One region of the Streptomyces sp. NPDC001536 genome, then DNA from elsewhere that is predicted to be linked to it. Evidence: riboswitches for the same ligand, from Rfam matches in the RefSeq annotation. Region 1 holds a riboswitch; the other holds the start of a gene.
The links. A riboswitch is a leader RNA that binds a small molecule or an ion and turns the genes downstream of it on or off. The one in region 1 is predicted to bind glycine.
Positions count from the first base shown of each region.

Region 1 (11,483 bases):
CGTGCGCCTCGCCGGCGCCTATGCGACGACGTTGAAGAAGGGCTCCACCGTCACCACGGCCCGCGACCACTCCCGTGGTGCGCGTGCGCTGAAGCGGGCGGTCATCTCCGCGCTGCAGGCCAGCGCCATCGACGTACGGGATCTGGAGAACGTACCGCTGCCCGTTGCCCGGCAGCAGACCGCGCGGGGCAGTGCGGGCGGGATCATGATCCGGACCACGCCTGGGGTGCCGGACTCCGTCGACATCATGTTCTTCGACGGGCGCGGTGCCGACCTGTCGCAGGGCAGTCAGCGGAAGCTGGACCGGGTTTTCGCGCGGCAGGAGTACCGACGTGCGTTCCCCGGTGAGATCGGGGATCTGCATTTCCCGGCCAGTGTCTTCGACTCGTACACCGGATCGCTGTTGCGGAATGTCGATACGACGGGGATCGCCGAGTCCGGGCTGAAGGTCGTCGTCGATGCGTCGAACGGCAGTGCCGGGCTGGTGTTGCCCAGTCTGCTGGGGAAGCTCGGTGTGGACTCGCTGACCGTCAATCCGGGTCTGGACGAGTCGCGGCCGACGGAGACCGCGGATGTGCGGCGCTCGGGGCTGGTGCGGCTCGGTGAGATCGTGGCGTCGTCGCGGGCCGCGTTCGGGGTGCGATTCGACCCCGTCGGTGAGCGGCTGTCGTTGGTCGACGAGAAGGGGCGGATCGTCGAGGACGACCGGGCCTTGCTCGTCATGCTGGATCTGGTGGCGGCGGAGCGGCGTAGCGGGCGCGTGGCGCTGCCGGTGACCACGACGCGGATCGCCGAGCAGGTTGCGGCCTATCACGGGACGCAGGTGGAGTGGACGACCACGTCGCCGGACGACCTGACGCGGGTCGGGCGCGATGATTCCACCATCTTCGGTGGTGATGGCAAGGGTGCCTTCATCGTGCCGGAGTTCAGCAGTGTGTTTGACGGTACGGCGGCGTTCGTACGGCTCATCGGGCTGGTGGCGCGGACGCAGTTGACCCTCAGCCAGATCGATGCGCGGATTCCGCGGGCGCATGTGCTCAAGCGGGACCTGGCGACTCCGTGGGCGGTCAAGGGTCTGGTGATGCGGCGGGTCGTGGAGGCGGCCGGGGATCGCTTCGTCGACACGACTGATGGTGTGAGGGTCGTGGAGACCGACGGGCGCTGGGTGATGGTGCTGCCCGACCCCGCCGAAGCCGTCACCCATCTGTGGGCGGAGGGGCCGGACGACGCGTCCGCACAGGCGCTGCTCGACGAGTGGTCGGCGGTCGTGGACAGCGCCGGGCGCTGAAAGTCGCAGCACGCGTGCGTGCCGGACAGGTGTCCCCAAGGGGGCCTGTCCGGCACGTCGGTGGGGCCATTCGGAGGTAGTGGTCGCGACGTGCGACGATGTGCGGCATGCCGCAGCAGCCCCCCGTTCGGAGTACCCCTACGCGCCCCGCGCGCCCGGACGCGTCCATGTCGCTGCTCACCAACGTCATGGACCACAGCCTCGACGACGGGTACGCCGAGGCGGCCGCCCGGAAGAAGGCCGCCGGCGACAGTGGGATGCCGAAGACGCTCCGGGCGAAGCTCGGGCTGGCCGCCGGGTTGGTGCTGGCCGCGCTGGTCGTGACCGTCGGGGCGGCGCAGGCGCGGGTGGCGGCGCCTGTCGTGGCCAAGGAGCGCGAGGAGCTCATCGACCGCATCGACCGTGAGACGGACGCGGCGGACAAGCTCGAGGACAGCGTCGACGAGCTGCGCGACGAGGTGAGCGCGCGCCAGCGCGAGGCGCTCAGGAACAGTGGCGGCAGCGGCCAGGCCGACCTGGTGGGCATCCTGTCGGGGGCCACCGCGGTGCACGGCCCTGGTGTGAAGCTGGTGGTGAACGACGCCAAGGAAGCCACCACCGGCGGTGACGGGGACCCGCGCGAGACCTCCGGGTTCTCCGACACCGGGCGGGTGCGGGACCGGGACATGCAGCGTGTCGTCAACGGGCTGTGGGAGTCGGGCGCCGAGGCCATCTCCATCAACGGGCAGCGGCTGACGGCGCTCTCGGCGATCAGGGCCGCGGGTGACGCGATACTGGTCGACAACAGGCCGCTGGTACCGCCGTACACGGTGCTCGCGGTGGGGGACGGGCAGCGGCTGAGCACCAGGTTCCAGAACAGCGCCGACGGGCTGTATCTGCACGCCCTGCAGGAGAACTACGGCATCCGGACGAGCATCTCCACGGAGGACGACCTCCGGCTGCCCGCCGCACCGAGTGTGATCGTACGTACAGCACAGCCGAGCATCGAGAAAAGTGAGAAGGGCACATCGTGATCGCCGTACTGGGCCTCGTCGTGGGAGTCGTGGCCGGCCTCTTGGTCCGGCCTGAGGTTCCGGCGGTCGTCGAGCCTTATCTGCCGATCGCCGTCGTGGCGGCGCTGGATGCCGTCTTCGGCGGGCTGCGGGCCATGCTCGACGGCATCTTCGACGACAAGGTCTTCGTGGTGTCGTTCCTGTCCAACGTGGTCGTCGCCGCGCTGATCGTCTTCCTGGGCGACAAGTTGGGCGTGGGGGCCCAGCTGTCCACGGGTGTCGTGGTCGTCCTCGGTATCCGCATCTTCTCCAACGCCGCGGCGATCCGCCGACACGTGTTCCGGGCGTGAGGCCGATGAGCAACCAGGACGAGACGTCGGAGAACAGGCTGCGCAAGGAGCTGCCCGAGGAGGTGCCCGCGACGGCCGCCGAGGCCGCCGAACCGGCCGGGGAGCAGGAACCCAAGCTGACCGGCCGCCAGCGGCTGGCGCAGGGGCTGTGGCCGCCGCGGGTGACCCGGGCCCAACTCATCGTCGCCGTGCTGCTGTTCGGCCTCGGCTTCGGGCTGGCCGTGCAGGTGGCCTCGAACAGCGACGGTGACAGCGCCCTGCGCGGCGCGCGTCAGGAAGATCTTGTGCGCATTCTCGATGAACTGGATGACCGTACTCAGCGTCTTGAAGACGAGAAGGCGGGCCTCGAGAAGCAGCGTGACGAGCTGGAGAACAGTTCGGACCAGGCCGAGGAGGCCCGCAAGCAGACGCTGGAGAAGGAGAGGCAGCTCGGGATCCTGGCGGGCACGGTGGCCGCGCAGGGGCCCGGTATCACGATGACGATCGACGACACGAAGGGGACGGTCGAGGCGGACATGCTGCTCGACGCGATCCAGGAACTGCGTGCGGCCGGTGCCGAGGCGATCCAGGTGAACGGGGTACGCGTGGTCGCGGGCACCTATCTGACCGACTCGGGCAAGAGCGTCAGTGTCGACGGGAACAAGATCAACGCTCCCTATCGTTTCAAGGTCATCGGCAAGCCGCAGGATCTCGAACCGGCGCTCAACATTCCTGGAGGGGTGGTGCAGACTCTCGAGAAGGAGCAGGCCACCGTCACCGTCGAGCGGTCCGCCAAGATCGTCGTGGACGCCTTGCGAGCGGCGAAGCAGCCTGACTACGCTCGGTCGTCCTCCCAGTGAACCGCGGGTGCATGGGGGACGTCCGGCCAGGGCATGAGGTTGCGGGGGGTCGGCGCACCGATTGGGTGGTGCGTGGTGGAAACTGTCAGGTGGATACGGACGTTGTGAGGATGTCCGGGTCGGCCGGTGTATGCAATCAGGGTTCGTCCTGCCCCACGGGCGGGTCTGTTTCGGTCAAGGGGAATCGCCCGTGAAGTTGTTTGCGAAGTTGTTCGGCAAGAGCGCGCGAGAGGGTAGCGACAACGCGAACGCGACCGCTCGTCATCGCGCACAGCCAGACGCGGAGGGTCAGCGCCCGCTGTTCCGGGACCAGGTGGGCGGCGACGTTCCCGGAGGTCAGGGCGCGCAGTCTGTTGACCCTGCCCAGTCCGGCGGCATAGGTTTCGGGCAACCGTCAACCTCGAGTACGGGTGGAGAGTTTTCCATGTCGGCCCTGGTGTGTACGAGGTGCGGTAACCGCAACGCGGAGAACAGCCGCTTCTGCTCCAACTGTGGTGCGCCCCTGCGCGGTACCCCCGAGCGCCCGTCGGAGACAACCTCCACGATCTCCATCTCCGGTCTCGAGGCCTACGACTCCGAGGTCACCGGCCAGACGCAGATGCCGATGCTCTCCCCGGAGGCGCAGGCGGCCGTCGACGCGCTGCCGCTGGGTTCCGCGCTCCTGGTGGTGCGCCGCGGTCCGAACTCGGGCAGCCGCTTCCTGCTGGACGGCGAGCTGACCACGGCCGGGCGTCATCCGCAGAGCGACATCTTCCTGGACGACGTGACGGTGTCGCGCCGGCATGTGGAGTTCCGTCGCCAACCGGACGGCTCGTTCACCGTCGCCGACGTGGGCAGCCTCAACGGCACGTACGTGAACCGTGAGCGGATCGACTCGGTGCCGCTGCACAACGGCGACGAGGTGCAGATCGGCAAGTACCGGCTGGTCTTCTACGCGAGCCAGCGGGGCTACTGACCCGCCCCCGGGCTCCGTCCGGGGGGACACCCCCAGGGAAGGTCCATGCTTCAAACACCGAGCGGCGGTGCCCGGGACGGTGCCGCCGCCGCGGACAGTGGGCTGATGAGCATCGGCACGGTGCTGAACGCGCTGCGTGACGAGTTCCCCGAAGTCACCATCTCCAAGATCCGTTTCCTGGAGTCGGAGGGGCTCATCGAGCCGCAGCGGACCCCGTCGGGGTATCGCAAGTTCAGCCCGGAGGACGTCGAGCGCCTCGGACACGTGCTGCGGATGCAGCGGGACCACTATCTGCCGCTCAAGGTGATCCGTGAGCACCTGGACGCGATGGAGCGGGGCGAGGCCGTCGCGCTGCCCCTTGTGGGGCGTCAACGGGACGGAGAGACGCTGCCCGACTCCTTCGAGGCGCCCACAGCCGCCCGGATCGGGCGGGCCGAGCTGCTCGTCGCGGCCGAGATCGGTGAGCGGGAGCTCGAGGAGTGGGAGTCGTACGGGCTGATCGCCCCACTGCCGGACGGGGCGTACGACGCCGAGACGGTCACCGTGGCGGCGCTCGTCGTCGAGCTGGGGCGGTTCGGGATCGAGCCGCGGCATCTGCGGGTGATGAAGGCCGCCGCCGACCGGGAGGCCGGTCTGGTGGACCAGGTGGTGGCGCCGTTGAGGCGGCACCGCAATCCGCAGACGAGGGCGCACGCGGAAGCCCGTACGAAGGAGCTGGCCGGGCTCACGGTGAAGCTGCACGCGGCGCTGGTGCAGACCGCCCTCGGTGTGCGGCTGCCCTGAGGGCCTCGGACGCCGGATCCGTCCCCCCGTTTCCGGCCCGACTACCCAAACGTCCCGGGCACGGCCTAGGGTTGCTGTGTGAACGAGCTCGATGTCGTAGGTGTCCGGGTCGAAATGCCCTCCAACCAACCGATCGTGCTCCTGCGTGAAGTGGGAGGCGACCGCTACCTCCCCATCTGGATCGGGCCGGGGGAGGCGACGGCGATCGCCTTCGCCCAGCAGGGCATGGCCCCCGCGCGACCGCTGACCCACGACCTGTTCAAGGACGTGCTGGAAGCCGTCGGCCAGGAGCTCACCGAAGTGCGCATCACCGATCTGCGGGAGGGCGTCTTCTACGCGGAGCTGGTCTTCGCCAGTGGGGTCGAGGTGAGTGCCCGGCCCTCCGATGCCATAGCGCTGGCGCTGCGTACCGGGACGCCCATCTACGGCAGCGACGGTGTGCTCGACGACGCGGGTATCGCGATCCCGGACGAGCAGGAGGACGAGGTGGAGAAGTTCCGCGAGTTCCTCGACCAGATCTCGCCCGAGGACTTCGGCACCAGCAGCCAGTGAGGCACGGCCGGACTCACCGTCTGACGGGGCGCCCGTGTCCGGTGACCACGGAAATGCCGGCATTTGCCAGCGGCGTGTGAGAGCGTCCTGCGGCCCGTCCCGAGCGCATTCGGCTAGCCTTTCCCCGCGGTGGGGTACGGGAAACCACTCCTAGGGTGATTATCACTCGGCGTGCCGAGTGTGGCGATCGTTGACGCACCCCGGGTGACTGCCTACCGTCGAGAAGGCAGGTCAAGGACGGAGGTCGGCGTGAGAAGCAGCGGCGACGGTACGGCTGGGGGTGCTCCCGGACGCAGTCTGGGGGCGAGCGGCCCGTACCCGCTTCACAGCAGCGCGGCCGATCACGTTCCGCAGCGACCGGCGGCTGTGCCGAGCAGCGGCGGAGGGGCGACGTCCATGGCGTCCGAGGAGATCGGCTACCGCGGTCCGACGGCCTGTGCCGCTGCCGGCATCACCTACCGGCAACTGGACTACTGGGCGCGCACCGGGCTCGTGGAGCCGAGCGTGCGGCCCGCCCACGGGTCGGGGACGCAGCGCCTGTACAGCTTCCGGGACGTCGTCGTCCTGAAGATCGTCAAGCGGTTCCTCGACACCGGGGTGTCGCTCCAGAACATCCGCACCGCCGTGCAGCACCTGCGGGAGCGCGGATTCCGGGACCTGGAGCGCATGACGCTCATGAGCGACGGCGCCACGGTCTACGAGTGCAGCTCGCCCGACGAGGTCCACGCGCTGCTCCAGGGCGGTCAGGGCGTCTTCGGGATCGCCGTGGGTGTCGTGTGGCGGGACGTCGAGAGCGCCCTGTCCCAGCTGCACGGGGAGCGGATCGACACCGGCGAGACCCTCGTCGGGCACAACCCGGCCGACGAGCTGGCGCGGCGGCGCAACCGGGCGGTCTGAGAGCCGCTCCGCGCTCGCGACGGGGCATTGTCAGTGGCGTAGGGCAGCATCGGAGATGTGAGAACCACGCCCACGATCCTGCATCTCGACATGGATGCCTTCTTCGCCTCGGCGGAGCAGGCGTCCAAGCCGAGCCTGCGGGGGAAGGCCGTCGTGGTGGGCGGGCTCGGGCCGCGTGGCGTGGTGGCCACCTGCTCGTACGAGGCCCGGGTGTTCGGCGTGCATTCCGCGATGCCGATGGCTCAGGCGCGGCGGCTCGCGCCGAACGCCGCGTATCTCGTGCCGCGCTTTGCGTTCTACCGGTCGATCAGTGATCAGGTGATGGGGCTGCTGCGGGCGCTGTCGCCGCTGGTGGAGCCGCTCAGCCTCGACGAGGCGTTCGTGGATCTGGAGGCCGGGGGCGCGGCCTGGGACGAGGAGTCGGCGCGGCTGGCCGGGGCCAAGCTGCGGGCCGACATACGGGCCGTCACGGGGCTCACGGGGTCGGTGGGGCTCGCCGCGTCCAAGATGCTCGCGAAGATCGCCTCCGAGCAGGCCAAGCCGGACGGGCTGGTCCTGATCGAGCCGGGGACCGAGCGGGCACTGCTGGGGCCCAAGTCGGTGCGGATCCTGCCGGGGGTGGGGCCGGCGACGGGGGACCATCTGCGGCGGGCCGGGATCCACACGGTCGAGGAGATCGCGGAGGCGGGGGAGGACGAGCTCGTACGGCTGCTGGGGAAGGCCCATGGGCACGGGCTGTACGCGATGGCGATGGCCTACGACGAGCGGCCCGTGGTCGCCGAGCGGGAGACCAAGTCCGTGTCGGTCGAGGACACGTATGACGTGGACATCCACGACCGGGTGCGGGTGGGGCTGGAGGTGCAGCGGCTGGCGGACCGGTGTGTGCGGAGGCTGCGGGGGGCCGGGCTGTCGGGGCGGACCATCGTGCTGAAGGTGCGGCGGTACGACTTCTCCACGCTGACGCGGTCCGAGACGTTGCGGGGGCCCACCGATGACCCCGCTGTCGTGCGGGAGGCTGCGGCTCGGCTGTTGGATTCCGTGGATACGACCGGGGGTGTGCGGTTGCTGGGGGTCGGAGTGAGTGGGCTTGCCGATTACACGCAGGAGGATCTGTTCGCGCAGGCCGCGGGGGAGCGGGGGGAGCTTGCGGAGGAGGAGCCGGGGAGCGAGGTGGCTGAGGAGACGCCGGTCGTTCCTGTCGAGCGGCGGTGGGTGTCGGGGCACGATGTGCGGCATGACGAGTTCGGGCACGGGTGGGTGCAGGGGAGTGGGCTGGGGAGGGTGACGGTGCGGTTCGAGACACCGGATTCCGAGCCGGGGCGGGTGCGGACGTTTTCGGTGGACGATGCTGCGTTGGCGGTGGCTGAGCCTTTGCCGTTGGTGCCGGTTGTGTGTGGGGCATCCGGCCTTCGGCCGGATCTGGGTTCCCACCCGCACCACCCGTGACGGTTTCGTTGTCGGGTGCGGGTGGCCCCTGGTGGCCGAGCGCCGTCGGCGGCTGCGGGTCTGTGCGCCTGCCGCGTCAGGCTTCCGCGTCCTCCGTGCCCGCCAGCTTGCCGAAGTCGTGGTCCGGGAAGGGGGGTGGTGGGGCCACGTCCAGGCCGTAGTGGTGGTAGAGCTGGAGTTCCTGGTCGGGGGACAGGTGGCGGCCCACGCCGAAGTCCGGGGCGTCCTTGATCAGGGCGCGGTCGAAGGGGACTCGGAGGGTGCCGTCGAGGAGTTCGCTGGGTTCCAGGGGGACGAAGGCGTCCCTGCTGAAGAGGCCGGTGCGTATGGCCGCCCATTCGGGCACACCGGTCGCGTCGTCGAGATAGACCTCGTCGATCGTGCCGATCTTGGTGCCGTTGCGGTCGAAGGCCTTGCGGCCGATCAGGTTCCGAGGATCGATGTCGGTATGCACGGGCCCTCCACTAGGTCGCGACTCGCAACGCATCCGTAGGAACTACGAAAGAGCACATTGGGGGAGGTGGCCACTCGAGGGGATCTCGAGGGATCCGCGTTGACCTCGCTGCTAGGCTGACAAGCGGCTGCCGACCCTGTGCGGGAGAGTCCTCCGGACACCGTTCGGAGGCGCCGAAGGAGCAAATCCTCCCCGGAATCTCTCAGGCACACGTACCGCACGGACGAGGCCACTCTGGAAAGCAGAGCGGGAGTACGGCTTCCGCTCTCACCGACGGTGAAAGCCGGGAGTCCTCGGGCGTCCCGGTGAAGCTCTCAGGTTGAGATGACAGAGGGGGAGGCCGTCCGGGTACCCGTGCCGTGGTGCCCCTCGCAGGTCGTGTCAGACCAGGAGGCCTCCGTAATGACCGCCCACCGCACTCCGCTCACCGAACTCGAGCAGGGGATCCCCTTCGAACAGCGCCACATCGGGCCCGACCACGAGGCGCGGGCCAAGATGCTCGCGCAGGTCGGCTACGGCTCGCTGGACGAGCTCACCGCCGCCGCGGTGCCGGATGTGATCAAGAACGCCGATGACCTCGACCTGCCCGGCGCACGCACCGAGGCCGAGGTGCTCGCCGAGCTTCGCTCGCTCGCCGACCGGAACCAGGTTCTCGGCTCCATGATCGGACTCGGGTACTACGGGACCTTCACGCCGCCCGTCATCCTGCGCAATGTCATGGAGAACCCGGCCTGGTACACCGCCTACACGCCGTACCAGCCCGAGATCTCCCAGGGACGGCTGGAGGCCCTGCTCAACTTCCAGACCATGGTCGCCGAACTGACCGGGCTGCCCACCTCCGGCGCCTCGCTGCTCGACGAGGGCACGGCGGCCGCCGAGGCGATGTCGCTGTCCCGGCGCATGGGCAAGAACAAGAAGGGGCTGTTCCTGGTCGACGCGGACGCGCTTCCGCAGACCATCGCCGTGATCGAGACCCGTGCCGAGCCGACCGGCGTGGAGGTCGTGGTCGCCGACCTCAGCGACGGCATTCCGGCCGATGTCGCCGGGCGGGAGATCAACGGCGTGCTCGTCCAGTACCCCGGCGCCTCCGGTGTCGTACGGGACATAAAGCCCCTGATCGAGCAGGCGCACGAGCTCGGAGCACTGGTCACCGTCGCCGCGGATCTGCTCGCGCTGACGCTGCTGAAGTCGCCCGGTGAGCTCGGGGCCGACATCGCGGTCGGGACCACACAGCGCTTCGGTGTGCCGATGGGCTTCGGTGGGCCGCACGCCGGCTACATGGCGGTGCACGAGAAGTTCGCGCGCAGCCTGCCCGGGCGGCTCGTGGGCGTGTCCGTGGACGCCGCCGGGCACAAGGCGTACCGGCTGGCCCTGCAGACCCGAGAGCAGCACATCCGCCGTGAGAAGGCGACCAGCAACATCTGTACCGCGCAGGTGCTGCTCGCCGTGATGGCCGGGATGTACGCCGTCTACCACGGGCCCGAGGGGCTGAAGGACATCGCGCGGCGGACCCACCGCTACGCGAGCATCCTCGCCGCGGGGCTCACCGCCGGTGGTGTCGAGGTCGTGCACGGCGCCTACTTCGACACGGTGACCGTCCGGGTGCCGGGCAGGGCCGCCGAGGTCGTCGCCGCCGCGCGCGAGAACGGCGTCAACCTGTGCCTCGTGGACGCCGACCGGGTCTCCGCCGCCTGCGACGAGACGACCACGCGGGCCCAGCTGAGCGCCGTATGGCAGGCGTTCGGGGTCGAGGGCGACATCGAGGCGCTCGACGCCGTCACCGAGGACGCCGTGCCGGCCGCGCTGCTGCGCGGCGACGAGTTCCTCACGCACCCGGTCTTCCACCAGCACCGCTCCGAGACGGCGATGCTGCGTTACCTGCGCCGGCTCGCCGACCGGGACTACGCGCTCGACCGCGGCATGATCCCGCTGGGCTCCTGCACCATGAAGCTCAACGCGACCACCGAGATGGAGCCGGTCACCTGGCCCGAGTTCGGGCAGTTGCACCCCTTCGCGCCCGCCGAGCAGGCCCAGGGCTACCTCACGCTCATCCGTGAGCTGGAGGAACGTCTCGCCGAGGTCACCGGGTACGACAAGGTCAGCCTTCAGCCCAACGCCGGGTCGCAGGGTGAGCTGGCCGGACTGCTCGCCGTACGCGGGTACCACCGGGCCAATGGGGACGAGCAGCGGACCGTGTGTCTGATCCCGTCCTCCGCGCACGGGACCAACGCCGCCAGCGCGGTCATGGCCGGGATGAAGGTCGTCGTCGTGAAGACCGCCGAGGACGGCGAGATCGACGTCGAGGATCTGCGGGCGAAGATCGAGCAGTACCGCGACGAGCTGTCGGTGCTGATGATCACGTACCCCTCGACGCACGGTGTGTTCGAGGAGCATGTCGCCGACATCTGCGCACAGGTGCACGAGGCCGGCGGGCAGGTGTACGTCGACGGCGCCAACCTCAACGCCCTGGTGGGGCTCGCCAAGCCGGGCCACTTCGGCGGCGACGTCTCGCACCTGAACCTGCACAAGACCTTCTGCATCCCGCACGGCGGTGGCGGACCGGGCGTCGGGCCGGTCGGTGTGCGTGCGCACCTGGCGCCGTATCTGCCCAACCACCCGCTGCAGCCCGAGGCCGGGCCGGAGACGGGTGTCGGGCCGATCTCGGCCGCGCCGTGGGGGTCCGCGGGGATCCTGCCGATCTCGTGGACGTACGTCCGGCTCATGGGCGGTGAGGGGCTCAAGCGCGCCACGCAGGTGGCGGTGCTCGGTGCCAACTACATCGCCAAGCGGCTCGAACCGCACTACCCCGTGCTCTACACCGGCCCCGGCGGGCTGGTCGCGCACGAGTGCATCATCGATCTGCGGCCGCTGACCAAGGCGACCGGAGTGAGCGTCGACGACGTCGCCAAGCGGCTCATCGACTACGG
Region 1 is NZ_JBIAVQ010000025.1:2,136-13,618, forward strand. Features, by position in the region: gene ACFY0U_RS42560 (sugar phosphate nucleotidyltransferase) at 1-1,288, shown strand, start outside; gene ACFY0U_RS42565 (DUF881 domain-containing protein) at 1,456-2,301, shown strand; gene ACFY0U_RS42570 (small basic family protein) at 2,298-2,630, shown strand; gene ACFY0U_RS42575 (DUF881 domain-containing protein) at 2,636-3,469, shown strand; gene ACFY0U_RS42580 (FHA domain-containing protein) at 3,531-4,424, shown strand; gene ACFY0U_RS42585 (MerR family transcriptional regulator) at 4,470-5,207, shown strand; gene ACFY0U_RS42590 (bifunctional nuclease family protein) at 5,286-5,759, shown strand; gene ACFY0U_RS42595 (MerR family transcriptional regulator) at 6,009-6,656, shown strand; partial or broken gene ACFY0U_RS42600 (DNA polymerase IV) at 6,714-8,263, shown strand; gene ACFY0U_RS42605 (PRC-barrel domain-containing protein) at 8,179-8,556, opposite strand; glycine riboswitch at 8,688-8,784, shown strand; gene gcvP (aminomethyl-transferring glycine dehydrogenase) at 8,959-11,483, shown strand, end outside.

Region 2 (11,483 bases), on a different contig from region 1:
GCTGGGAACGTGCGTGAGCAGCGGAAATGTGCGCAGGGTCACGCGCGGGCGCGCGACCTCACGTCCAGTGTCTACTTCTGGCGCTTATAGAACGGCAGAGCCACGACCTCGTAGGGCTCGTGGCTGCCCCGGATGTCCACACCGACCCCGGTGGTGCCCGGCGCGGCGTGCGCGGCGTCGACGTACGCCATCGCGATCGGCTTGCCCAGCGTGGGGGAGGGGGCGCCGGAGGTGACCTCGCCGATCACCTGGCCGTCGGCGACCACGGCGTACCCGGCGCGGGGGACACGGCGGCCCTCGGCGATCAGGCCGACGAGAACGCGCGGTACGTCGTGGTCGAGGTTCTCGAGGGCCTCGCGCAGCGCCTGGCGCCCCACGAAGTCGCCCTCCTTCTCGAACTTCACCACCCGGCCGAGCCCGGCGTCGAAGGGGGTGAGCGAGGTGCTCAGCTCATGCCCGTACAGCGGCATGCCCGCCTCCAGGCGCAGCGTGTCCCGGCAGGACAGACCGCAGGGGATCAGGCCGACGGCCTCGCCCGCCTTGGTCAGGGCCTGCCACAGCTCGACCGCGTGCTCGGGCTTCACGAACAGTTCGAAGCCGTCCTCGCCGGTGTAGCCGGTGCGGGCGATCAGCGCCGGGACACCGGCGACCGTGCCGGGCAGCCCGGCGTAGTACTTGAGGCCGTCGAGGTCGGCGTCGGTGAGGGACTTCACGATGCCGGAGGACTCGGGGCCCTGCACGGCGATCAGCGCGTACGCGTCCCGGTCGTCGCGCACCTCGGCGTCGAAGCCGGCCGCACGCTCCACCAGTGCGTCCAGGACGACCTGGGCGTTGGAGGCGTTGGCGACGACCATGTACTCGGTGTCGTGGAGCCGGTAGACGATCAGGTCGTCCAGGATGCCGCCGTCCTCGCGGCAGATCATGGTGTAGCGGGCACGGCCGACGCCGACGCTCCCGATGTTGCCCACGAGGGCGTAGTCCAAGAGGGCCGCGGCCTGCGGTCCGGTGACCGTGATCTCGCCCATGTGGGAGAGGTCGAAGAGCCCGGCCTTCGTGCGCACGGCGTTGTGCTCGTCGCGCTCGGAGCCGTAGCGCAGGGGCATGTCCCAGCCGGCGAAGTCGGTCATCGTCGCGCCGAGCGAGCGATGCAGGGCATCGAGCGCGGTAAGACGGGGTTCATTGCTCATCGGACGGTTGTCTCCCAAGGCATGACGGCGAGGTCGTTCCTCCCCATCTGTCATCGGAACCTGAGAGGTTCGCCATGACCGCAGGGGACATGACTTGCACCTTGGGTGGAGCCGCCGGAGGGCGGCTCGCTTTTCAGATGTGCCTCGCCCGCGCGGTAACGGGGCCTGAGAGATTCAAGGGAGGGACTTGCTCCTTCGGCGTCCCAGCAGGGCTGGGAACTCTCCCGCGCGGATTCAAACGGCCGGTATGCAGTTGGCGCGGCCATCATTGCACGCATCCGGCGACCACGGCAGGGGCGGCCCTCGCCGCAGCCTGTAGCAGGCCTGTTGCGAGAAACGGACGGAAACAGGAGGCACCGCGGATTACCTTCTCTTTACACTCGACGGGGATGGGAACTCGTGACCCACCCCAGGGGAGGACGATCACGGTGAACAGGACCACTGCGTACGCCACCACCTCGGCCGTCGCGCTGCCCGCACAGCCGGCCGCTCCGGCCCGGGAGGCGTGCGCACCGCAGCCGGTCGTCCGCGACCTGCGCGACCGCGCCGGCCACAGCCCGCACGCCCTGCTCTTCGCCCCGGACGACCTCGTCGTGATCACCGGCCTGCCCGGCAGCGGCAAGTCGACCCTGATGCGGCGGGCCGTCAAGGGCACCCGGATCGACTCCCAGGACACCCGCGACCGCTGGGACGAGCGGGCGCCGCGTTTCCTGCCGTACGCGATCTACCGCCCCCTGGTCCGGGCCGCCCACTACTTCGGTCTGTTCCGCGCGCTGCGCTCCGGCAAGGGGGTCGTCGTGCACGACTGCGGCACCCAGTCCTGGGTGCGCGGCTGGCTGGCCCGCGAGGCCCGCCGGCGCGGCGGCACCCTGCATCTGCTGCTGCTCGACGTCACCCCGGACATCGCGCTGGCCGGTCAGCGCGAGCGTGGCCGCGGCGTCTCGAAGTACGCCTTCCTCAGGCACCGCACGGCGGCCGCCCGGCTGATCCGCTCGGTGGCGAAGGGCGACCTGCCGCAAGGCGTCGGCTCGGCGGTGCTGCTCGACCGGGACGCGGCGGACACCCTGCGCCGGATCGGTTTCACGGGCTGACCTCGGGCGCCCGCGTACCCGCTAGCCTTCTCAGCCACAGACCCGACACAAGCGGCAGTACTCGGCAGGCGGACGGACAGATGGCATTCCCGGCACAGGCACACCCCCATCCGCACGGCGGCGGATGGCCCGGCAACGAGCTGGAGGAGGTGCTCTCGGCCTCCCTCGGCATGCCCGCGGCCGGTGCCCGGATAATCGAGGTCCTGGGCCGCAGCTTCGTCTGGATCCCGCTGCCGAACGGCGGCGGCCCGCACAGCGGCCCCCTCGACCTGCCCAGCATGGAGATCGAGGGCCAGGCGTACGTCCCGGTCTTCAGCTCCGAGGAGCAGTTCCGCCATGTCGCGGGCGGGCACATGGCGTACACGATCGCGCCCGCGGTCGAGTTCGCGCGCGGCCTGCCCCCGCAGGTCGGCATCGCCGTGAACCCGGACGGCGTGGTCGGCGTGCCCCTCCCTCCGCCCGCCGTCTCCGAACTCTGCCGCATCGGCCGCACCCCGCTGGACGGCCCCAACACCGGCGGCCGCGTCAAGCTCTACGAACCGGACTGGCAGGACGACCCGGTCGACTTCCTCGCCACCGCCTCCGCCGAGTTCGCCGCGACAGGCGTCGTCCTGACCGCCCGCCGCTGCCTGGCCTCGATCGAGACGGCCGAGCCCGTGATGTTCGTCGGCGTAGAACTCTCCCAATGGGAGGGCGACTTGCGTACCCTCCCGATGGACGCACTGGGCAGGGCCCTGGGCCGAACCCCGGTGAAATGGCCGGTGAACCTGGTCCTGCTGGACGTAGCGGATGATCCGGTGGGTCACTGGATGAAAGAGAAGGTACGTCCCTTTTATCAGCAGGACTTTTAGACGCCCTCAGGGCAGCACACCTAGGGGCGCGGGGAACTGCGCGACAAGCCACGACGTACCGGCACCCCGCAGACCACCGCAAGCCCCGAGCCGTCACCGCTTAAGCTGTCGGCAGACATACGCACCGTTTCTCCGGAGGGACTCGTGAGCGCGAGCGGCACCGCCGCGACCGGCCAGGTCGAGCACATGCTGCGCCAGGTGACGCCGGGGCGATACGACGCCTACGAGGCACTCCTCCGCGCCCTCGCCACCCCCTCCTCCGGCCAGATCTGGATGCTCCTCTGGCACGGCCAGTCCGGCTCGCCCGACGCCCAGTACGGAAACATGGAGGTGGGCGGGTACGGATACGCCCCGTGCGTCACCTCCGCCCAGGAACTGAGCGCCAGCGGGTGGAACCGCTCCTACGAGGTCGTCGACGGGATCGACGTCGCCCGCACCCTCTACCCCGACCACTTCGGCCTCTGGCTCAACCCGCACGCCCCCGGCGGCGGAGTCGGCATCCCCTGGCTCGACCTGCGCCGGATCGCCACCGGTCTGGAGCGCCAGCCGGCCGGTCCGCTGCGGCTGTCGGAGCCCGGGATCGAGATCCCGCAGTTCTACGGCCTGATCGCGCAGAACGCCCACCGCACCCCGGCCGTCCGCTCGCTGCGCCGCGCCTGGGTGCAGCCCGCGCTCGGGGCGCCGTACCTCGCCATCGGACTGGACGTGTACGACACCAGTCCGCCCGCCGTGGACTCGGTGCGCGCGATGATGCAGCAGTCCATCGGCGCGGTCCCGGACGGGCTGCCGGTGTCGACCGTCGCCATGTCCGACGAGTACGACCCGGTCGCGATGTGGATGCGCGCGAGCGCCCGCCCCTTCTACGACCGCGAGGCGCACGCGGCGGCTCCCGCGCAGGCTCCGGCGGCCGGGTACGGCTACCCTCCGGCGCCCGGCGGCTACTGATCCAGACCGGCACAGGCTCTTCTGTTACGGGAGTGTATCTGCGCGCGTAGATGAGGGCAGATAGCCCCTATGAGGCCCTCATTGTCCCAACTGGTCCCCGTCCGGCCGTCGTTACCCGGCGTCCGGATAACGGAACCCTCCTAGCCGCATCACGTTTATGCATCCTTTCACCGCCAAGTCTGGCAACAGATCGCCAAAGCGTTGAAGACTCCCGCAGCAGGGGTGGGTTCGCCCCTGTGTACGACGGACTGATCACGCCGCCACAGCGGCAAGTGAAGGCCGGCCACCGCCGGTTGAGAGGGGCCCCTGCCAGATGACGGCACCATTGCACGAGCCGACCGCGGAAGCGGCCCCGAGCGCGGCCGAAGAAGCGGCGGTTATCAGCGCCGACGCCAAGGCCGTACAGGGGCGTTCCCTGGGACGGATCGCCTGGGAGCGCCTGAAGCGGGACAAACTCGCTCTCGCGGGCGGCATTGTCGTGCTCTTCCTCATCGTCGTCGCTCTGCTCGCGCCGGTGATCACCAACCTGTACGGCCAGGACCCGAACACGTACAACGACAAAGACCTGATCGACCCGCTGTTCGGCACCCCCAAGGGGGCCTTCGGCGGCGTCAGCGGCGACCACTGGCTGGGTGTCGAGCCGGTCAACGGCCGTGACATCTTCGCCCGCATCCTCTACGGCGCCCGTATCTCGCTGCTCGTCGGCTTCCTGTCCGCGATCGTCGCCGTCGTCATCGGCACGATCCTGGGCATCCTGGCCGGCTTCTTCGGCGGCTGGGTCGACTCCGCGATCAGCCGGGTCATGGACGGTCTGCTGGCCTTCCCGCAGCTGCTCTTCATCATCGCGCTGGTCTCGGTCATGCCGAACGAGATGCTGGGACTGACCGGCACCGACGTGCGCCTGTTCGTGATGATCCTGGTCATCGGCTTCTTCGGCTGGCCCTACATCGGACGCGTGGTGCGCGGCCAGACGCTCTCGCTGCGCGAGCGCGAATACGTCGAGGCGGCCCGCTCGCTCGGCGCCGGGCGGCTCTACATCCTGTTCAAGGAACTGCTGCCCAACCTGGTCGCGCCGATCATCGTCTACACGACGATGATGATCCCCACCAACATCCTCACCGAGGCGGCGCTCAGCTTCCTGGGCGTGGGCGTCAAGCCGCCCACGGCCTCCTGGGGGCAGATGCTCTCGAACGCGATCGACTACTACAAGTCGGACCCCACGTACATGGTGGTCCCGGGTGTGGCGATCTTCATCACCGTTCTTGCCTTCAACCTCTTCGGCGACGGCGTGCGTGACGCGCTGGACCCGAAGGGTTCCCGCTGAACTGCCGTACACAAAGCGTCCCGTGGCACCAACACGGGGTCTCTCATCAAATCCGGAGGATCCGAGATCGTGACTACCCAACGCACCTCAGGGCGGCGGAAGCAGGCGTTTGCCGCTGTCGCCGCGGTCGCCGCGCTGCTGACCACGGCGGCGTGCGGCGGCGGCGGTGATGACGGCAACGACAGCAACAACTCCACGGGCGCGGCCGGCTTCAACGCCGCGAACAACAAGGTCGCCCAGGCCTCGCTGGCCAAGAAGGGCGGCGAGCTGAAGTTCGCCGGTGCCCAGGACGCCGACTCGTGGGACACCACGCGTGGCTACTACGGCTTCATGTGGAACTTCGCGCGCTACTACAGCCGTCAGCTCGTGACGGGCACCGCCGCGCCGGGCGAGAAGGGCACCGAGCTCACGCCGGACCTCGCCACCGGTCTCGCCAAGATCTCCGACGACGGCAAGACCTACACGTACACCCTGCGTGACGGCATCACGTGGGAGGACGGCAAGCCGATCACGTCCAAGGACGTGAAGTACGGCATCGAGCGCGTCTGGGCGCAGGACGTGCTGTCCGGCGGCCCCGTGTACCTGAAGGACGTCCTCGACCCCAAGGGCGAGTACAAGGGTCCCTACAAGGACACCTCCAAGGACAAGCTCGGTCTGAAGGCCATCGAGACGCCGGACGACAAGACCATCGTCTTCAAGCTGCCCGAGGCCAACGCCGACTTCCAGGAGATCCTTGCCCTGGTCTCGGCCTCCCCGGTCCGCCAGGACAAGGACACCAAGTCCAAGTACGGTCTGCACCCGTTCTCCTCCGGCCCGTACAAGTTCCAGTCGTACAGCCCGGGCAAGGACCTGGTCCTGGTCCGCAACGACAAGTGGGACCAGGCTTCGGACCCGATCCGCAAGGCCTACCCGGACAAGATCTCGGTCAAGTTCTTCTCGAACGCCAACGACCTGGACGCCCGTCTGCTCGCCGGTGACTACGACCTGGACATCAACCAGACCGGTCTGTCCCCGCAGGGCCGCACCACCGCCCTCCAGGAGCACAAGGCCAACCTGGACAACCCGGTCTCCGGCTACATCCGGTACGCGGTCTTCCCGCAGACCGTGAAGCCGTTCGACAACATCCACTGCCGCAAGGCCGTGATCTACGGCGCCGACCACGTCTCGCTGCAGACCGCGCGCGGTGGCCCGGTCGCCGGTGGTGACATCGGCACCAACATGCTCCCGCCGACCGTTCCGGGTTCCGAGGGCCAGTCCTACGACCCGTACGAGCTCGCCGGTGCCAACAAGAACGGCAACGTCGCCAAGGCCAAGGAAGAGCTGAAGGCCTGCGGTCAGCCGAACGGCTTCAAGACCACCATCGCGGTGCGTAACAACAAGCCGGTCGAGGTGGCCACCGCCGAGTCCCTCCAGGCCTCGCTGAAGAAGGTCGGCATCACCGTCGACATCGAGCAGTACGACGGCTCGCAGACCTCCGGCATCATCGGCAGCCCCTCGAACGTGAAGAAGAAGGGCTTCGGCATCATCATCATGGGCTGGGGCGCGGACTTCCCGTCCGTCCAGGGCTTCGGTCTGCCGCTGTGGGACGGCAAGTACATCCTGGAGAGCGGCAACAACAACTTCGCCATGATCGACGACAAGAAGATCAACGGCCTGTTCGACACCTACGTCAAGACGCAGGGTGACGCGGAGAAGCTCCAGATCGCCAAGGACATCAACCACGCGGTGATGGACGGTGGCTACTACCTGCCGTTCGTCTTCGAGAAGTTCGTGAACTGGCGCGGTGACCGCCTGGCCAACGTCTACACGTCGGACAACTACAGCGGCATGTACGACTTCGTCAACCTCGGTCTGAAGTCCTCGAAGTAACCCGGCACACCCGCCGAACGGCACGAAAGGCAGGTGAAGGCCGGCGACGTGTGATCGCGGGCCACCGGACGACCTCCGGTGGCCCGCGATCCGCGGCGGGCCGAGAGCTGTGCTCGCTTACCTCATCAGGCGGCTGTTTGCCGCCGCAGTGATGCTCGTGGTCATCATCATGGTGGTCTTCGGCATCTTCTTCCTCGTCCCCAAGTGGGCAGGTGTCGACGTCGCCCTGAGCTTCGTGGGCAAGCAGGCCGACCCCGCCGCTGTCGAGGGCGTGCGGCAGAAGCTGGGACTGGGCGACCCGATCTACGCCCAGGTCTGGGAGTTCTTCAAGGGCATCTTCGCGGGCCGCACCTATGTGGGCGGCGGCGACGTCATCCACTGCTCCGCGCCGTGCTTCGGCTACTCCTTCCGCAGCGAGCAGGCCGTCTGGCCGGTGCTGACCGACCGCTTCCCGGTGACCCTGGGGCTCGCGCTCGGCGCCGCACTGCTGTGGCTGATCCTCGGTGTCTCGGCGGGCGTGCTCTCCGCGCTCAAGCGGGGCAGCCTCTGGGACCGCGGTGCGATGGTCGTCGCCCTCGCGGGTGTCTCCCTCCCGATCTACTTCACCGGTCTGCTGAGCCTGGCGATCTTCTCCTACAGCCTGGGCTGGATCGAGGGCGAGTACGTGCCCCTCGAGGACAGCTTCACCGGCTGGCTCGGCGGCATGATCCTGCCCTGGATCACCCTGGCGTTCCTCTACGCCGCGATGTACGCCCGGATCACCCGCGCCACCATGCTGGAGATCCTCGGCGAGGACTACATCCGCACGGCCCGCGCCAAGGGCCTCAAGGAACAGGTCGTCATCGGCAAGCACGCCATGCGCTCCACGATGACGCCCATCCTGACCATGCTCGGTATGGACCTCGGCGCCCTCATCGGCGGCGCGATCCTGACCGAGACCACGTTCAGCCTTCCCGGCCTCGGCCAGGCGGTGCTGAGCGGTATCAAGAACCAGGACCTGCCCATCATTCTGGGCGTCACCCTGATCACTTCCGTAGCCGTGCTGATCGCCAACCTCGTGGTGGACGTCCTGTACGCCGTGATCGACCCCCGAGTGAGGCTCGCATGACCGAACTCAGCAAGAGCGGAGCGGCCGTGGGTGAGCCCACCCCCGCTTCGCCCGCGCCGACCGCCTTCCTGGAAGTGCGCGACCTGAAGGTGCACTTCCCGACCGACGACGGTCTGGTCAAGTCCGTCGACGGGCTCAGCTTCCAGCTGGAGAAGGGCAAGACCCTCGGCATCGTGGGCGAGTCCGGCTCCGGCAAGTCGGTGACCTCGCTCGGCATCATGGGCCTGCACACCGCCGGCCAGTACGGCAAGCGCAAGGCACAGATCTCCGGCGAGATCTGGCTGGACGGCACCGAGCTGCTCACCGCCGACCCGGACCACGTGCGCAAGCTGCGCGGCCGTGACATGGCGATGATCTTCCAGGACCCGCTGTCCGCGCTGCACCCGTACTACACGATCGGCCAGCAGATCGTGGAGGCGTACCGCATCCACCACAAGGTGGACAAGAAGACCGCCAAGCGCCGTGCCGTGGAGATGCTCGACCGCGTCGGCATCCCGCAGCCGGACAAGCGGGTGGACAGCTACCCGCACGAGTTCTCCGGCGGTATGCGCCAGCGCGCGATGATCGCGATGTCGCTGGTCAACAACCCCGAACTGCTCATCGCGGACGAGCCGACGACCGCCCTGGACGTGACCGTCCAGGCGCAGATCCTCGACCTGATCCGGGATCTGCAGAAGGAGTTCGGCTCCGCGGTCATCATCATCACCCACGACCTGGGCGTCGTCGCCGAGCTCGCCGACGACATCCTGGTGATGTACGGCGGCCGCTGCGTCGAGCGCGGTCCGGCGGAGAAGGTGTTCTACGAGCCCCGCCACCCCTACACCTGGGGTCTGCTCGGCTCGATGCCGCGCCTGGACCGCGACCAGCAGGAGCGCCTGATCCCGGTGAAGGGCTCCCCGCCCTCGCTGATCAACATCCCGTCCGGCTGCGCCTTCAACCCGCGCTGCCCGTACGCGGACATCCCGAAGGACGACGTCACCCGTACGGTCCGCCCCGAGCTGTCCGAGGTGGGCAGCAAGCACTGGGCCGCCTGCCACATGTCGCAGGAGCAGCGGGAGCGTATCTGGATCGAAGAGATTGCGCCGAAGCTGTGAGCGAGGACAAAGTGAGCATCCCTGCGCAGAGCGAAGGCACGGTGATCACCAAGGGCGACGCCGCCCCCGGCGAGACCCTGCTGAAGGTGACCGGGCTCCAGAAACACTTCCCGATCAAGAAGGGCCTGCTCCAGCGGCAGGTCGGCGCGGTGCGCGCGGTCGACGGCATCGACTTCGAGGTCAAGGCCGGCGAGACCCTCGGTGTCGTGGGCGAGTCGGGCTGTGGCAAGTCGACGATGGGCCGGCTGATCACCCGGCTGCTCGAACCGACCGCAGGCAAGGTCGAGTTCGAGGGCCAGGACATCACCCACCTCGGGGTGAGCGGTATGCGTCCGCTGCGCCGCGATGTGCAGATGATCTTCCAGGACCCGTACTCGTCGCTGAACCCGCGCCACACCATCGGCACGATCATCGGCGCCCCCTTCAAGCTCCAGGGCGTCACGCCCGAGGGCGGTATCAAGGCGGAGGTCCAGCGGCTGCTGTCGGTGGTCGGTCTCAACCCCGAGCACTACAACCGCTACCCGCACGAGTTCTCCGGCGGTCAGCGTCAGCGCATCGGCATCGCCCGCGCGCTCGCGCTCAACCCGAAGCTCGTGGTGGCCGACGAGCCGGTCTCCGCGCTGGACGTGTCGATCCAGGCCCAGGTCGTGAACCTGCTGGACGACCTCCAGCAGGAGCTCGGACTGACGTACGTGATCATCGCGCACGACCTCTCGGTCGTCCGGCACGTCTCGGACCGGATCGCGGTGATGTACCTCGGCAAGATCGTCGAGCTGGCGGACCGCGAGTCGCTGTACAAGGCGCCGATGCACCCGTACACCAAGGCGCTCATGTCGGCGGTGCCGATCCCGGACCCGCGGCGCAAGAACGCCAAGAGCGAGCGCATCCTGCTCAAGGGTGACGTGCCCTCGCCGATCTCCCCGCCGAGCGGCTGCCGCTTCCACACCCGCTGCTGGAAGGCGACGGAGATCTGCAAGACGACCGAGCCGAAGCTCGTCGAGCTCAAGCCCGGCCAGCAGGTCGCTTGTCACCACCCGGAGAACTTCGAGGACCAGGCCCCGCAGGACACCGTTCTGCTGACAGTCGCCAAGGAGGCGGCCGAGCTGGTCGCGGACGAGGTGCTCGCGGAGTCGGCGGAGACGTCGGCGGCGGTGGCGGCGGAGGTCGCCGAGAGCGCCTCCGAGAGTGCCGCGGAGGAGACCGAGGAGACTGCGGAGCCCGAGGCTCCGGAAGCTCCTTCCAAGGAGAAGTAAGTCCTGTCAGCGAGCCCCCGCCTTCATTTGTAAGGCGGGGGCTTGCTGCTGGGTGAGAATATGGGGGTGCTCCAGAACCTGTTCACCCCCTCCGTCCAGCACACGCTCGATCTGATCGGCATCTTCGTCTTCGCGATCTCCGGCGCGCTGCTGGCCGTCCGCAAGAACTTCGACGTCTTCGGCATCGCCGTCCTCGCCGAGGTCACGGCGCTGGGCGGTGGACTGTTCCGGGACCTGATCATCGGTGCCGTGCCGCCCGCGGCCTTCACGGACCTCGGCTACTTCGTCACCCCGCTGCTCGCCGCCCTCCTGGTCTTCTTCCTGCACCCCCACGTGGAGCGCATCCAGGTCGGTGTGAACGTCTTCGACGCGGCCGGACTCGGCCTGTTCTGCGTCGCCGGGACGACCAAGGCGTACGAGTACGGGCTCGGCCTCACCCAGTCGGCGACCCTCGGTCTGGCCACCGCCGTCGGCGGCGGTGTCCTGCGGGACGTGCTCGCCAACGAGGTGCCCTCGCTGCTGCGCTGGGACCGCGACCTGTACGCGGTCCCGGCGATCGTCGGCGCCACCATGGTCGCCCTGTGCATCCATTACGACGCGCTCACCCCGTTCACCAGCGGGCTCGCGGTCCTCACGGCCTTCGTGCTGCGGCTGCTGGCGATGCGGTTCCACTGGCGAGCTCCGCGGGCCTGGAACCGGCGCTCGACCGTACGCGAGGAGTAGCGCCCGCCCGGCCGTGCAGCAGCCCCATCTCCTCGGTC
Region 2 is NZ_JBIAVQ010000014.1:287,465-298,947, reverse strand. Features, by position in the region: gene gcvT (glycine cleavage system aminomethyltransferase GcvT) at 72-1,187, opposite strand; glycine riboswitch at 1,331-1,424, opposite strand; gene ACFY0U_RS33845 (AAA family ATPase) at 1,616-2,278, shown strand; gene ACFY0U_RS33840 (enhanced serine sensitivity protein SseB) at 2,359-3,129, shown strand; gene ACFY0U_RS33835 (enhanced serine sensitivity protein SseB C-terminal domain-containing protein) at 3,274-4,074, shown strand; gene ACFY0U_RS33830 (ABC transporter permease) at 4,388-5,398, shown strand; gene ACFY0U_RS33825 (ABC transporter substrate-binding protein) at 5,468-7,267, shown strand; gene ACFY0U_RS33820 (ABC transporter permease) at 7,377-8,375, shown strand; gene ACFY0U_RS33815 (ABC transporter ATP-binding protein) at 8,372-9,469, shown strand; gene ACFY0U_RS33810 (ABC transporter ATP-binding protein) at 9,481-10,722, shown strand; gene ACFY0U_RS33805 (trimeric intracellular cation channel family protein) at 10,783-11,445, shown strand; gene ACFY0U_RS33800 (alpha/beta hydrolase) at 11,354-11,483, opposite strand, start outside.
Region 2: linked by a shared signal. The riboswitch ahead of gcvT (glycine cleavage system aminomethyltransferase GcvT) and the one ahead of gcvP (aminomethyl-transferring glycine dehydrogenase) in region 1 are both predicted to bind glycine.